One region of the Leifsonia shinshuensis genome, then DNA from elsewhere that is predicted to be linked to it. Evidence: riboswitches for the same ligand, from Rfam matches in the RefSeq annotation. Region 1 holds a riboswitch; the other holds the start of a gene.

Region 1 (5,870 bases):
GGTTGGACGCTCCTCACCACCACCGCGGTCGACGCCAACGGCGCGATCACCATCGTCGACACTCTGATCCGACCATCCGCGCTCACACGGAAGGTAGGCGAGCCCTCGCCCGCGGTAGCGGCGTCGGGGCTTCACCTGGTCGCGAGTTAACGAGCTGGCCGCCCGTCCGGGCGGTCATCACCCCTGGACGCGTGCCAGGCAATCGAAGGGAAGGCCGAGATGAGCGATCGCACTATCGACGCAGGGTGGGAAGGCGAGGAGAGCCCGCCGACGACCGGATCTGTGGATGCGTTGCGTGAACTTCACCGGGAGGCACGCACCGACGTTGCAGTTCTGCAGGCGGCACTTCGGATGGCCGAAGAAGGTCTCGCCGCCCCGTGGGAAGCGCGTTCCCGCGAGGTTGCAGCGACGAACCGCCACAGCGCGGCCGACGCAGCACTCACGAGCCGTCGAGCCTACGTGGCGCCGCTTCGCGCGCAGCTCGGCGCCGACGCGGCGCGGATCATGCGCGCGGATCGGCGCCTGGCGGCGGCCTCGATCCTCTTCCGGAGGTTGCGTCAGCGGACGGCTGATCGGTTGCGCTCCGACGTCGCCAGCCGTAGCGCTCTTGCGCTGCCTGGGCGGAACGCCGTCGCACAGGAGTGGGATCGGTGGGTGACCGAGTCCACTGACGGTGGTCTGAAGGCGGCACGTGTCGCGGAACGTTCGGCTGCGGAGCAGCTGTACGCCGCTGAAGCGGCACGACGTGAGGCGCAAGCCTGGTGGGCGCAGAACACCCCGGAGAACATCGAGTCGAGCGCTCGGTTCCGCGAGGAGGTCGAGTCCCTGGACTACGGGCCCGTGGACGAGGACACGTTCGATCGCCGCGTGGTCTACGAACGGCAACTCGATGACGCACGAGAGCGGGAGAGCAGCATCGCGGCCGACCTCGGTTCCGCGGCCGTCACGATAGGCGTCGTCTCGGCGATCGCACCAGGTGCGGCCTCGGCCGTCGTGAGTGCGGTCGGGAGCTTCTTCGATGTCGACGACGCGGCAGCGGCAGCCGCTGTAGTGCGGCCGATCGCCTCGTCCCTGGCCATCTTCGGTTCAACGGGAAATCGCACTCTAGAGCAAGTGATGGGCACGCCATTGGGCCAGCTCGACGCACGAGTAAACGCGCTGGTGGATCCGGAACAGACCTCGGCGATCGACTCGCGCCCCGACGCTCCGACGCTCCGACGCTCCGACGCTCCGACGACGACGCTCGGCACCTAGAGCGTGTTGATCAAGTGGTTTCCGGTTCTGGTTGGCGAGTCTTGAACGGTGACGCGACACGAGGTCTCTGACGAGGTGTGGGCCGTGCTGGAGCCGCTGATGCCGGTGTCGACGGGGAGGTCTCGGCCGTGGGCGGATCACCGCTTTGCGGTCGAGTGAATGGCGTGGAAGTACCGAACCGGTGCGCCGTGGCGGGACGTGCCGGAGCGGTTCGGGAAGTGGAACTCGATCTACAAGCGGTTCAACCGGTGGGCCGAGGATGGCACCTGGGAGAAGTTGCTTGCCGAGGTGCAGTAGCAGTCCGACCCGGCGGGGAAGATCGACTGGGTCGTGTCGATCGACTCCACGATCACACGCGTGCATCAGCACGGTGCGACTCTCGCACGCACCACAGGGGCTCTGCCGAATCACAAGAATCCGTGGTTCGAGCCGCCTGATCACGGGATCGGACGGTCTCGCGGCGGGCTGACGACCAAGGTGCATCTGGTTGCCGACGGCCGAGGCAGGCCGCTGCTGACCAGCAGGTCGCCCTTGGCGAGGTGCACGCTGTGCTCAGCGTTACTGCGCTCACCGTGACCGTCGGTCGGCTGCGCCAGCGCGGGAGCGGCGACCGCGAGCGCGGCGACGCCGGCCAGGCCGACAGCGACGAGGCCGCGACGCAGCCCACGAGATTTCGACGACATCACTTCTCCTTCGATAAGACCTGATCGACGCCGGAGAGCTCACAGGGAACCGCGCCCCAGACGAACACACGCTCTTGGCGCGCACTGAACGCAGCACCCTCCGAAAGTGGCACGCGGGTGAACGATGCCGATGAACTGGCTATGAAGATCGGCGCGAGGCCTACGTGACTGAACGGGCCCGCCAGGTTAGGCGTGGCTCAGCTTGCTGGCGGCCGTCTGAAGTCCGCCCTACCATCGACCTGACGCCGTGAAATCGACGGGGTGGAAGCTCCGCCGATGGCTGCGAAAATCTTCATCTGCGTATATATGCAGATAAGCGATTTTCGGTGTACCATCACGTTTGTAGGTGCCGATCGTTAGCTGAGGCTCCTTCGCGAACACATGCCAGCGACCCCAAATGTCGAGAGACGCCATGGGTCAGGACAGGTCTCCCCGGCTTAAGGGGTGGCCCCGATTGGCTCCCGGTTCCCGGGTGACGTCGCGGAGTGCCAAAGGTCTTACGTGGAGAGGCGCCGCCGGGTTCGGCGGTCCTGGAGGCACGCGGGATCCGAAACGGGAGGTGAGCGATGAGCGAGTGCGATAGACGGGAGCCGATCGCTCCCTCCTCCCTGCTCTGAACGCGTCCTTCCGACCCGTTCCGGCCGCCGAACGCGGCCACCTTTCCTGCTCGTGCCCGCGACGGCGCGCGCCGATTCCCCGCGCGCCGCCGAAGAGAAAGCGATTCGCCATGCCCTCGACCATGCAGACCCCGCCCCCACAGAACGCCGTCCTCGATTCGGCGCACGTCGGCGATATCCAGGGTGCCTTCGGCACCATCCCCGTCGGAGACGACGCCGCACGGACCAAACTGTCCGCGAAGCTGAAGACGCTTCTGGCGATCGTGGGTCCCGGCCTGATCGTGATGGTGGGCGACAACGACGCGGGTGCCTTCGGCACTTACACGCAGGCCGGTCAGAACTACGGGTACAGCCTGCTGTGGACGCTGCTGCTGCTGGTGCCGGTGCTCTACGTGAACCAGGAGATGGTGCTGCGGCTCGGGGCGGTGACGGGGGTGGGGCACGCCCGGTTGATCCTGGAGCGGTTCGGGAAGTTCTGGGGCGCGTTCAGCGTCATCGACCTGTTCCTGCTGAACGCCTTGACCATCGTCACCGAGTTCATCGGGATCAGCCTGGGGCTGAGCTACCTGGGGCTGCCACAGATCCCCGGCGTCATCATCGCCGCGGTGGTGATCATCGCTGCGGCGTCCACGGGATCGTTCCGGCGGTTCGAACGGCTGTGCATGTTCCTGATCTTCGGGTCGCTGATCTTGGTCCCGCTGGCGTTCCTCGCGCACCCGTCGCTCACCGAGGTGGCGCGCGGGTTCTTCGTGCCCGGGCTCCCGGCCGGGGCGGAGCTGTCGACGGTGATGCTGCTGATCATCGGCATCGTCGGCACCACCGTGGCGCCGTGGCAACTGTTCTTCCAGCAGTCCTACATCATCGACAAGCGCATCACTCCCCGGTTCATCCCCTACGAGAAGGTCGACCTGTGGGTGGGGATCGTCATCGTGGTCATCGGTGGCGCGATCCTCATGGCCGTCCCGGCCGCGGTCTTCGCCGGGCAGCCCGAGTTCGGCAACTTCACCGACGCGGCCGGAGTCGCCGCCGGGATCGGAAAGTACGTCGGGAAGGTCGCCGGCATCCTGTTCGCTATCGCACTGATCGACGCGTCCATCATCGGTGCGGCCGCGGTCGGCCTGTCCACGTCGTACGCGCTGGGCGACACCCTCGGGCTCAAGCACTCCCTGCACCGCAAGGTCCGCGATGCGAAGGGGTTCTACGCGGTGTTCGCCGGACTGCTCCTTGTAGCCGCCGCGGTGGTGGTGCTGCCGGGCAGCCCGCTCGGGCTGATCACCGTCGGTGTGCAGGTCCTCGCCGGGGTGCTGCTGCCGTCGGCGACGGTGTTCCTGCTTCTGCTGTGCAACGACAAGGAAGTGCTGGGGCCGTGGGTGAACGGGCGCTGGCTCAACGTGTTCACCTCCGCGGTGATCGCGGTGCTCGTGATACTGTCGCTGGTCCTGACGGCGAGTGTGATCTTCCCGAGCATCACCAGCGGCCAGATCGTCCTGATCCTCGCCGTGGGTGGCGCACTGTCGGTGGCGGTCGGTGTCGCCTTCGGCATCTGGCGGCTGCGGCACCCCGCCCCGGCCGCGCCGGCGGTCGCCCGCAGCGACCGGGCCGGCTGGCGGATGCCGCCCCTGGCGCTGCTGAACCCGCCGAAGCTCTCGACCGGGCGCCGGCTCGGGCTCAGCGTCCTCCGTGGGTACCTGCTGATCGCGATGATCCTGGTCATCGTCCGGGTCGTGCAACTGGCCCTCGGCCACTGACCCGCTCACCCGCATAATTCTGCTGAAAGGACGTGGAAGTCATGAACGACGCAGTCACCACCGCCGACACCACGGTGATGCTCTCCCGCCTGCTGCGCGGCCCGATCCGCGACGGGCACGGCACCCAGATCGGCGCTCTGGCCGACCTGATCGTCCGCCTCGGACCCGAAGGCTACCCTGCCGTCACCGGACTGGTGGCGCGGGTCGGCGGCCGATCCGTGTTCGTCCCGGCCGAGAGCATCACGGAGCTCGGCGATGGGTCGATCACCCTCGGCACGGCCCGCCTGGATCTTCGGCCGTTCGAGCGGCGGCCCGGCGAGGTGCTGTTGAAGGAGGCCGTGCTCGGACACCGTCTGGTCGATGTCGAGCACGCCCGGCTGGTCCGCGCCTACGACATCGCCATCCGGTACGACGGCCAGGGCTGGGTGGCCACGGGGGTCGACGTCAGCGCGCCGCTGTGGCGTGGTCGACGCGACCATCCGGTCCGGGACTGGAAATCGTTCGACGCTCTGATCGGTCACGCGCCGTCGGCGGCGCTGCGTTCGCGTTTCCGCCGGCTCGACGGTCTCCGTGCCGCCGAGATCGCCGATGTCATCGAATCAGCGACCCAGAGCGAGCGCGCCGACCTGTTCGAGCACCTGCACGGCGACCCGGAGCTGGAAGCCGACGTCATCGAAGAGCTCGACGACGACGAGCAGGCCCGCGTGCTCAGGAGCAGGGACACCGCGGAGATCGCGGCGGTCCTGAGCCGCATGCACGCGGACGACGTCGTCGACGCCATCCTCGATCTCCCGCAGGATCGGCGGACGGACGTCCTGGATGCGCTGCCGGCTCCGCAGCGGGAGGATGTGCTGCGGCTGATGCGCTACCAGCACCGAAGCGCCGGCGGCATGATGGGCGTCGAGTACCTGGCTGTCCCTCCCGACACCACCGCCCGCGACGCCGTGGAGGCGGTGCGCGACGCAAGCATGCAGGACCAGGCGCTCACCACCGTTCACGTCGTCGACGCCGAGAACCGCCTGATCGGCGCCGTCGGCCTCATCGAGCTCCTCCGCGCCGACCCGCAAGCACCCGTCAGCGAGATCGCCGAGACCGAGCCGGTCGCGGTCGCCCCGTCGGACGATGCCGTCGCCGTCGTGAACACCATGGCCGACTTCAACCTGCTGTCGGTGCCCGTGGTCGCGGATGACGGAGAGCTCGTCGGCATCATCACCGTGGACGACGCCCTCGAGGAGTCCATCCCCGACGACTGGCGCGAACGCGGGCGTACCCGCGCCCCCTGATCGCGGAACCACGCGACCCGCGACCCGCCTGAGGCCTGAAGGAGCATCACCCGTGAGCATCACCGACCTGGACTACCTGCTGCGGCTGCTGCTCGCGGGCGGATGCGGCCTCCTCATCGGGCTGGAGCGACAGTACCGCTCCCGCACCGCTGGACTCCGCACCCAATCACTGGTCGCCGTCGGCGCGGCCGCGTTCGTCCTCTTCGGCATCCAGGCCAATGTGCCCCAGGCGCCGTTGCAGATCGCCGCGTACGTGGTCTCGGGTGTCGGGTTCCTCGGCGGTGG
Region 2 (5,870 bases), on a different replicon from region 1:
GGAGGACGGGCATGTGCATGAGGGAGTGGTTGAAGTAGGCGAAGAACGGCTCGTCCGCGTCCGCGGCGTCCCGGATGAACGCCTCGGCGCGCGCGAGGTACTCCGCGTCGCAGTCGCGGCGGATCGCCACAGTGAGCTGTTCGCGCTCGGTCGGCTCGGCGTCGCCCGCGTGCGCCTCCAGCATGTGCGAGACCGGGTCGCGCTGCGGGTCGTACCAGGGGTCTTCTGGCCACAGGGCCTCGTCGTAGGTGCGCGCGGGGCCGTACCACTCGCGGAACCCTTTGTCCGTCGGCCAGCGCCCTGCGCCTTCGCCCACGTGCCACTTGCCGTAGACGGCGCAGCGGTAGCCGGCATCGCCGAGCACATCCCCGAGGGTCCGCTCCCAGGCGACGAGTCCCCAGCCGTCCGGCGCACCGAGCGGGACGGCCTGGTTGCCAGAGCGGATGGCGTAGCGGCCGGTCAACAGCGCCGAGCGCGTCGGCGTGCACTGCGCCTCCGGCGCGTAGTTCGTCAGGCGGACGCCGTCTGTCGCGAACGCGTCGATACGGCTGGTCCACGTGCCGCGGAACGGTCCGCCGCTGTAACAGCTCAGCTCGCCGAAGCCGAGATTGTCGACATGGAAGAACAGGACATTCGGCCGAGCAGTGCCATCCGCCATCGCAGCTCCCCTCCCGTGAGCCCGAAACTATCAACGGGCGTCAGCGGCCGGAAGAGGCGACGTCGCCGAACTCCCGCCGCATGATCGGCCGGGACGGATACGTCCGTGCGACCTCCCGGAACCCGCTCGCCGCGAACATCCGTTCCGTGCCGGTGAAGAGCGCCGCCGCCGACGGGCGTCCGGCGAGGCGCTCGACGTCGACCGGGTGGCCGTCGAGGTGGGTCGCGCCGTGGTCGCGCGCCCACTCGGCCGCGGCCTCCAGAAGGGCGGCGCCGACGCCGCGGCCACGCGCCTCGCGGCGGACGACCACGCAGGTCACCCACCAGCCCGCGTCGCCGTCGTGACCGCCCGCGTTCTGCAGCGCGCTGCGCACCGCGCGGTTCGCGAGCACCCCGGGGAGGGCAGCGCGAGGCATCACACGCGTCCAGCCCACGGCGTCGTCGCCGTCGTAGGCGATCAGGCCGAACGGGACGTCCGCGCGGTCGAGCTGGATCCGGAGCGCGTCTCGGTGGTCGGGCCCGCCGCCGTCCAGGAACCGCTGGCACCAGCAGGCGTCCGGCCCGGCCGAGCGCGCCCCGAGCACCCGCACCACGTCGTCCCAGCGTTCCGGAGTCGCGGGCAGGACGCGGAAGCCGCTGCCGTCGCCCATCCCGGAGACCGGCCTAGTTCGCGCCGCGATCCGTCCCGCCCTCGGACGTCCCGCCCTGCGTCGTCGTCCCGCCCTGCGTCGTCGTCCCGCCCTGGCTGCGGCTGCGGAGCGTGTTCCGGCGCACCAGTGCGACCAGCGCCGTCGCGATGAAGAGGATCAGGGCGATGATCGCCAGCCAGAGCAGGCCCTGGATGGCGAAGCCGATCACTGCGAGGACGGCCCAGATCGCGAGGAGGACGATCACCAAGATCAACATGCCGCCAACGTACGCGCGGCACGCCGCCGCCTCTAGCCGCCGGCCGGCACGGGTGTCCGGTCGAGCTGCCGCCACACCGGGAACGCCAGCGGCGCGACCGTCGCGAGCAGCATCACCACACCCGCCGCCACGCACGCCCAGGTCAGGCCGACGCTCTGCGCGAGGAGGCCGCCGAGCAGCGACCCGAACGGTACGCCCAGGTAGGCGCTCGCCTTCATCGCCCCGAGCACGCGCGTCTGCAGCAGCGCAGGCACCCGCTCGTACTGCACCGCGCCGATGATCGGGTTCGGGACGCCGCCGAAGACGCCGCACACGAAGAACACCGCGGCGACGGCGACGACGGAGGTCCAGCCCGCGACCGCGAAGAACGGCGGCGCCGACGCGAGCAGGGTGCAGCAGGCGAACGTCAGCCAGCGAGGGAGCCGCTGGCCCAGCCACGCCGTGAGCAGCACGCCGGCCAGCATCCCGAGCCCGGAGGCGCCGCCGACCACCCCGAACGCGACCGCGTCGTGCACCCGGTCGTGCGCCCAGACGGGGAGGAACACCGCGCTCATCGCCTGGTCCAGCAGGTTCGTGAGGACGATCAGCGCCATCAGACTGAGCAGCAGCCGGTCGGCGCGGAGGAAGCGCAGCCCTTCCCGAAGCTCGGCGAAGTACGCGCTCGGGCCGAGCCGTGGCGGGGCGGGCGCAGCCGGAGCCTCCGCCGGGACCTGCTCGATCCGTGGCACCGTCACCGCGACCACCACCACCGCGCACAGGAAGGTCAGGCTGTCGATCAGGATCGTGACCGCCGGCCCGGCGAGCGCGACCAGCACGCCCGCGAGCGGCATCCCGACCAGCAGCGCCGCCCGGTTCGCGCCCGAGTAGAGGCCGACCGCGCGCTCGTCGCTCCAGCGGGCCAGCCGCGCCAGGGGCGGGATCATCGGCGTGGAGGCCGCGTCCGCCGCCCCTCGGACGGCCCCGGCGATGGCGACCAGCCCGACCAGCGCGCCGAGCGGGAGCTCGTGCAGCGCGCCGAGCAGGAACACCCCGAACACCGCGGCCGCTGCGACGAGGTTGCCGATCAGGAACGTCCGCCGCAGCCCGACCCGGTCGACCAGCGGGCCGGCCGTCGCCTGCAGCAGCACGTACGGCGCCATCTCCGCGAACCCGACGAGGCCCGTGGCGACCGCGCTGCCGGTCGTGACCAGTACGAGCCACGGGATGGCGATGGCCGACAGCGCTGTGCCCGCGCCGGAGACCAGGTAGGCGCCGATCAGTCCGAGAAGCGGAGCGCGGCGTGCGCCGGTGGCGCTCACGGCGTCCTTCTTCATGGCTCCGGGAACAGCTGGAACTGCGCGTGCACCCGCGTACCGTCGCCCTCCGCCCCCGGCTCCCTCCGGAACCGCGTCACGAGTTCCCGCACGGCCGCTGTGACCTCCCGCGCCTGCTCGACCGTGAGCGTGAGCGGCCAGTCGCTGACCGTCCACGGCAGCTCCGGCAGCTCTTCCACCTGGCTGGACAGCGTGTCCACCCAGGCCAGCACCCGCCGGTGCGACTCCTCGGCGTTGAGTCGCACGAACTGCACCGCCTGGTCGACGGTCTCCTCGGTCGCGGCGTCTCCGGGCACGCGGAACGAGAAGGAGGTCGACCGGTGCACCGCGCGCCACCAGCGGTCGCGGTCGTTTCCGCGTTCGGCGTCCTCCACGATGAAGCCGTGCTGCGCGAGCACGCGGAGGTGGTAGCTCGTGACGCCCGTGGACTGCCCGACGCGCCGGCCCAGCTCCGTCGCGGTGGACGGCCCATCCGCCTGCAGGAGGTCGAGCAGCCGGAGCCGCAGCGGGTTGACCAGCCCGCGCATGGCGGAGGGGCTGAGCAGCACATCCTGCGCCGGATCCAGCCCCGGGAACGGGTTCGCGTCGTCGGTCATGCCTGGCAGTGTAATCGCAGAAAAGATTCTGCAAAAGAGTTTCTGTGATATTGGCGACGGCGTCTCGTTAGGGTCCCGTTAGGGTTCGCGCCGCTCGCAGCGGATGTCTGCTACGGTTCTCGACGGCAGAACTTCGTTAGGTGAGGCTTCTGCGCGAACACAGGCCACTGATCTGACGACGTCGAGAGACGCCCAAGATCAGGACAGGTCTCCCCGGCTTAAGGGGTGATCCCAAGTGGCTTCCCCGGATCCGGTCGGATCGCGGGATACGTCGCGCAGTGCCGAAGCTCTTACGTGGGAGTCTCGCCCCTGGCCGTGCCGCCGTGGGTGACGCCTGGCGCACGCCTGCCCCCGAATGCGAGGAGGTGATCCGTCGTGAGCGACGACCATAGTCCGTCCCGTCCCTGCTGCGCTCCGTCGACGGCGGCCTCCACGCGTTCCACGCCAGGCCGACCCTGACCTCCGCGCGGCACGACGACGCCCTCAGCACGTCCCCTGTCGTTCTCTGCCGCGCCGGCCTCAGCCGGCCGCGGCCCAGGGAGGTCTTGTCATGCCCCTGCTCCGTACCGTTCCCGGCGCCGGCACGCTCCGCCGTGTCCGCTTCCGCTGGATCGACATCCTGGTCGCCGTCGCGATCGTCGTCCTCTTCTACCTGGTGATCCAGGCGACTGCCGGCGCCTCCGCGCCCGTGCGGCTCGCCGAAGTGCCGTCGTCCATCGACACGAACCCGGCGCTGCTGCCGTACTACGCGCTGCGCTCGCTGCTGCGGATGTTCGCTGCGCTCGCCGCGTCGCTGGTGTTCACCTTCGTGGTCGCCACGGCCGCCGCCCGGCTGCCGCGCGCCGAGAAAGTCATCCTGCCCGCTCTGGACATCCTGCAGTCCGTCCCGATCCTCGGCTTCCTGTCTGTGACCGTGACCGGGTTCATCGCGCTCTTCCCAGGCTCGACCCTTGGCCTGGAGTCGGCGGCGGTGTTCGCGATCTTCACCTCGCAGGTGTGGAACATGACCTTCGCGTTCTACGCGTCGCTCACCAGCCAGCCCCGCGACCTCGACGAGGCCGCCCGGCTGATGCGGCTGACGAAGTGGCAGCGGTTCTGGAAGCTGGACGTCCCGTCCGGGATGATCCCGCTGGTCTGGAACGGCATGATGAGCTTCGGCGGCGCCTGGTTCTTCCTGGCCGCCTCCGAGGCGATCACGGTTAACAACCACAGCTACGCACTCCCCGGCGTCGGAGCCTACGTCGCATCGGCGGTGGAGGCCGGCCAGCTCGATCGGGTCGGCTGGGCGATCGTCGCCATGGCGAGCATGGTGCTCGGCGTGAACTTCCTGTTCTGGCGGCCGCTGGTCGCCTGGGCGGAGCGGTTCCGCCAGGAGGACACCGCCCCGACCGACCGTCCGCGCAGCGTGGTGCTCGACGTGGTCAGCCGCTCCTGGCTTCCGCGCGTCGTCGAGCGCGGGTTCGCCCCGATCGGGCGCGGGCTCGACCGGGCGACCCGGCCGTTCGGGCTGGCCGAGCATCCGCTCCGGGTGCCGGAGGTGCGAAAGCGCACGCTGGATGTCGCCGTGACGGTGCTCGTCGTCGCCGCGATCGTGCTCGGTGCTGTGGCCTCGTACCTCTTCATCCAGCGCTCGCTGGGGTTGGGCGCGTTCCTGGAGGCGTTCGGGCTCGGCGCGGTCACCATGGCCCGTGTGGTCGTGATCCTGCTGTTCGCGACCATCGTCTGGGTCCCGGTCGGGGTGTGCATCGGCATGAACCCGCGGATCAGCCGGCTGGCCCAGCCGATCGTGCAGCTGCTGGCGAGCTTCCCGGCGAACTTCCTGTTCCCGTTCGCGATCGCGTTCTTCGTGGCGACGAGCATCCCGCTCGACTACGGCGGCATCCTGCTGATGGCGCTGGGGTCGCAGTGGTACATCCTGTTCAACGTCATCGCAGGCGCGAGCGCCATCCCGACCGACCTGCGGCAGGCGATGGACAGCTTCGGCGTCGGCCGGGTGCAGCGCTGGCGGAGGCTGATCCTCCCGGCGATCTTCCCGGCCTACGTCACCGGCGGCATCACCGCGGCCGGCGGCGCGTGGAACGCCTCCATCGTCGCCGAGGTCGTCACCTACGACCACCACACCTACACCGCGACCGGCCTCGGCGCGTACATCGCCGACGCCACCCAGACCGGCGACATGGCGCGCGTGCTCGTCGGCGTCATCGTGATGTCCGTCTTCGTCGTCGGACTCAACCGTCTGTTCTGGCGCCGCCTGTACGCGGTCGCCGAGAAGCGCTTCAGCCTGTGAGGAGGGCTCCAATCATGACCACCACGAACACCGCACTCATCGACGTCCGCGACGTCACCAAGTCGTTCGCCACCGACGGCGGCGAGAAGACCGTGCTCTCGGGCGTCTCGC

Evidence for each region. A riboswitch is a leader RNA that binds a small molecule or an ion and turns the genes downstream of it on or off. The one in region 1 is predicted to bind magnesium.
Region 2: linked by a shared signal. The riboswitch ahead of F1C12_RS15945 (ABC transporter permease) and the one ahead of F1C12_RS21750 (Nramp family divalent metal transporter) in region 1 are both predicted to bind magnesium.

The regions. Positions count from the first base shown of each region.
Region 1 is NZ_CP043642.1:18,935-24,804, reverse strand. Features, by position in the region: gene F1C12_RS21770 (hypothetical protein) at 1-150, shown strand, start outside; gene F1C12_RS21765 (hypothetical protein) at 220-1,254, shown strand; gene F1C12_RS21760 (transposase) at 1,414-1,551, shown strand; gene F1C12_RS21755 (hypothetical protein) at 1,692-1,937, opposite strand; M-box (ykoK) riboswitch at 2,283-2,451, shown strand; gene F1C12_RS21750 (Nramp family divalent metal transporter) at 2,665-4,302, shown strand; gene F1C12_RS21745 (magnesium transporter MgtE N-terminal domain-containing protein) at 4,344-5,585, shown strand; gene F1C12_RS21740 (MgtC/SapB family protein) at 5,638-5,870, shown strand, end outside.
Region 2 is NZ_CP043641.1:3,263,477-3,269,346, forward strand. Features, by position in the region: gene F1C12_RS15920 (sulfatase-like hydrolase/transferase) at 1-658, opposite strand, end outside; gene F1C12_RS15925 (GNAT family N-acetyltransferase) at 699-1,307, opposite strand; gene F1C12_RS15930 (hypothetical protein) at 1,321-1,563, opposite strand; gene F1C12_RS15935 (MFS transporter) at 1,596-2,861, opposite strand; gene F1C12_RS15940 (winged helix-turn-helix domain-containing protein) at 2,873-3,472, opposite strand; M-box (ykoK) riboswitch at 3,598-3,779, shown strand; gene F1C12_RS15945 (ABC transporter permease) at 4,023-5,759, shown strand; gene F1C12_RS15950 (ABC transporter ATP-binding protein) at 5,774-5,870, shown strand, end outside.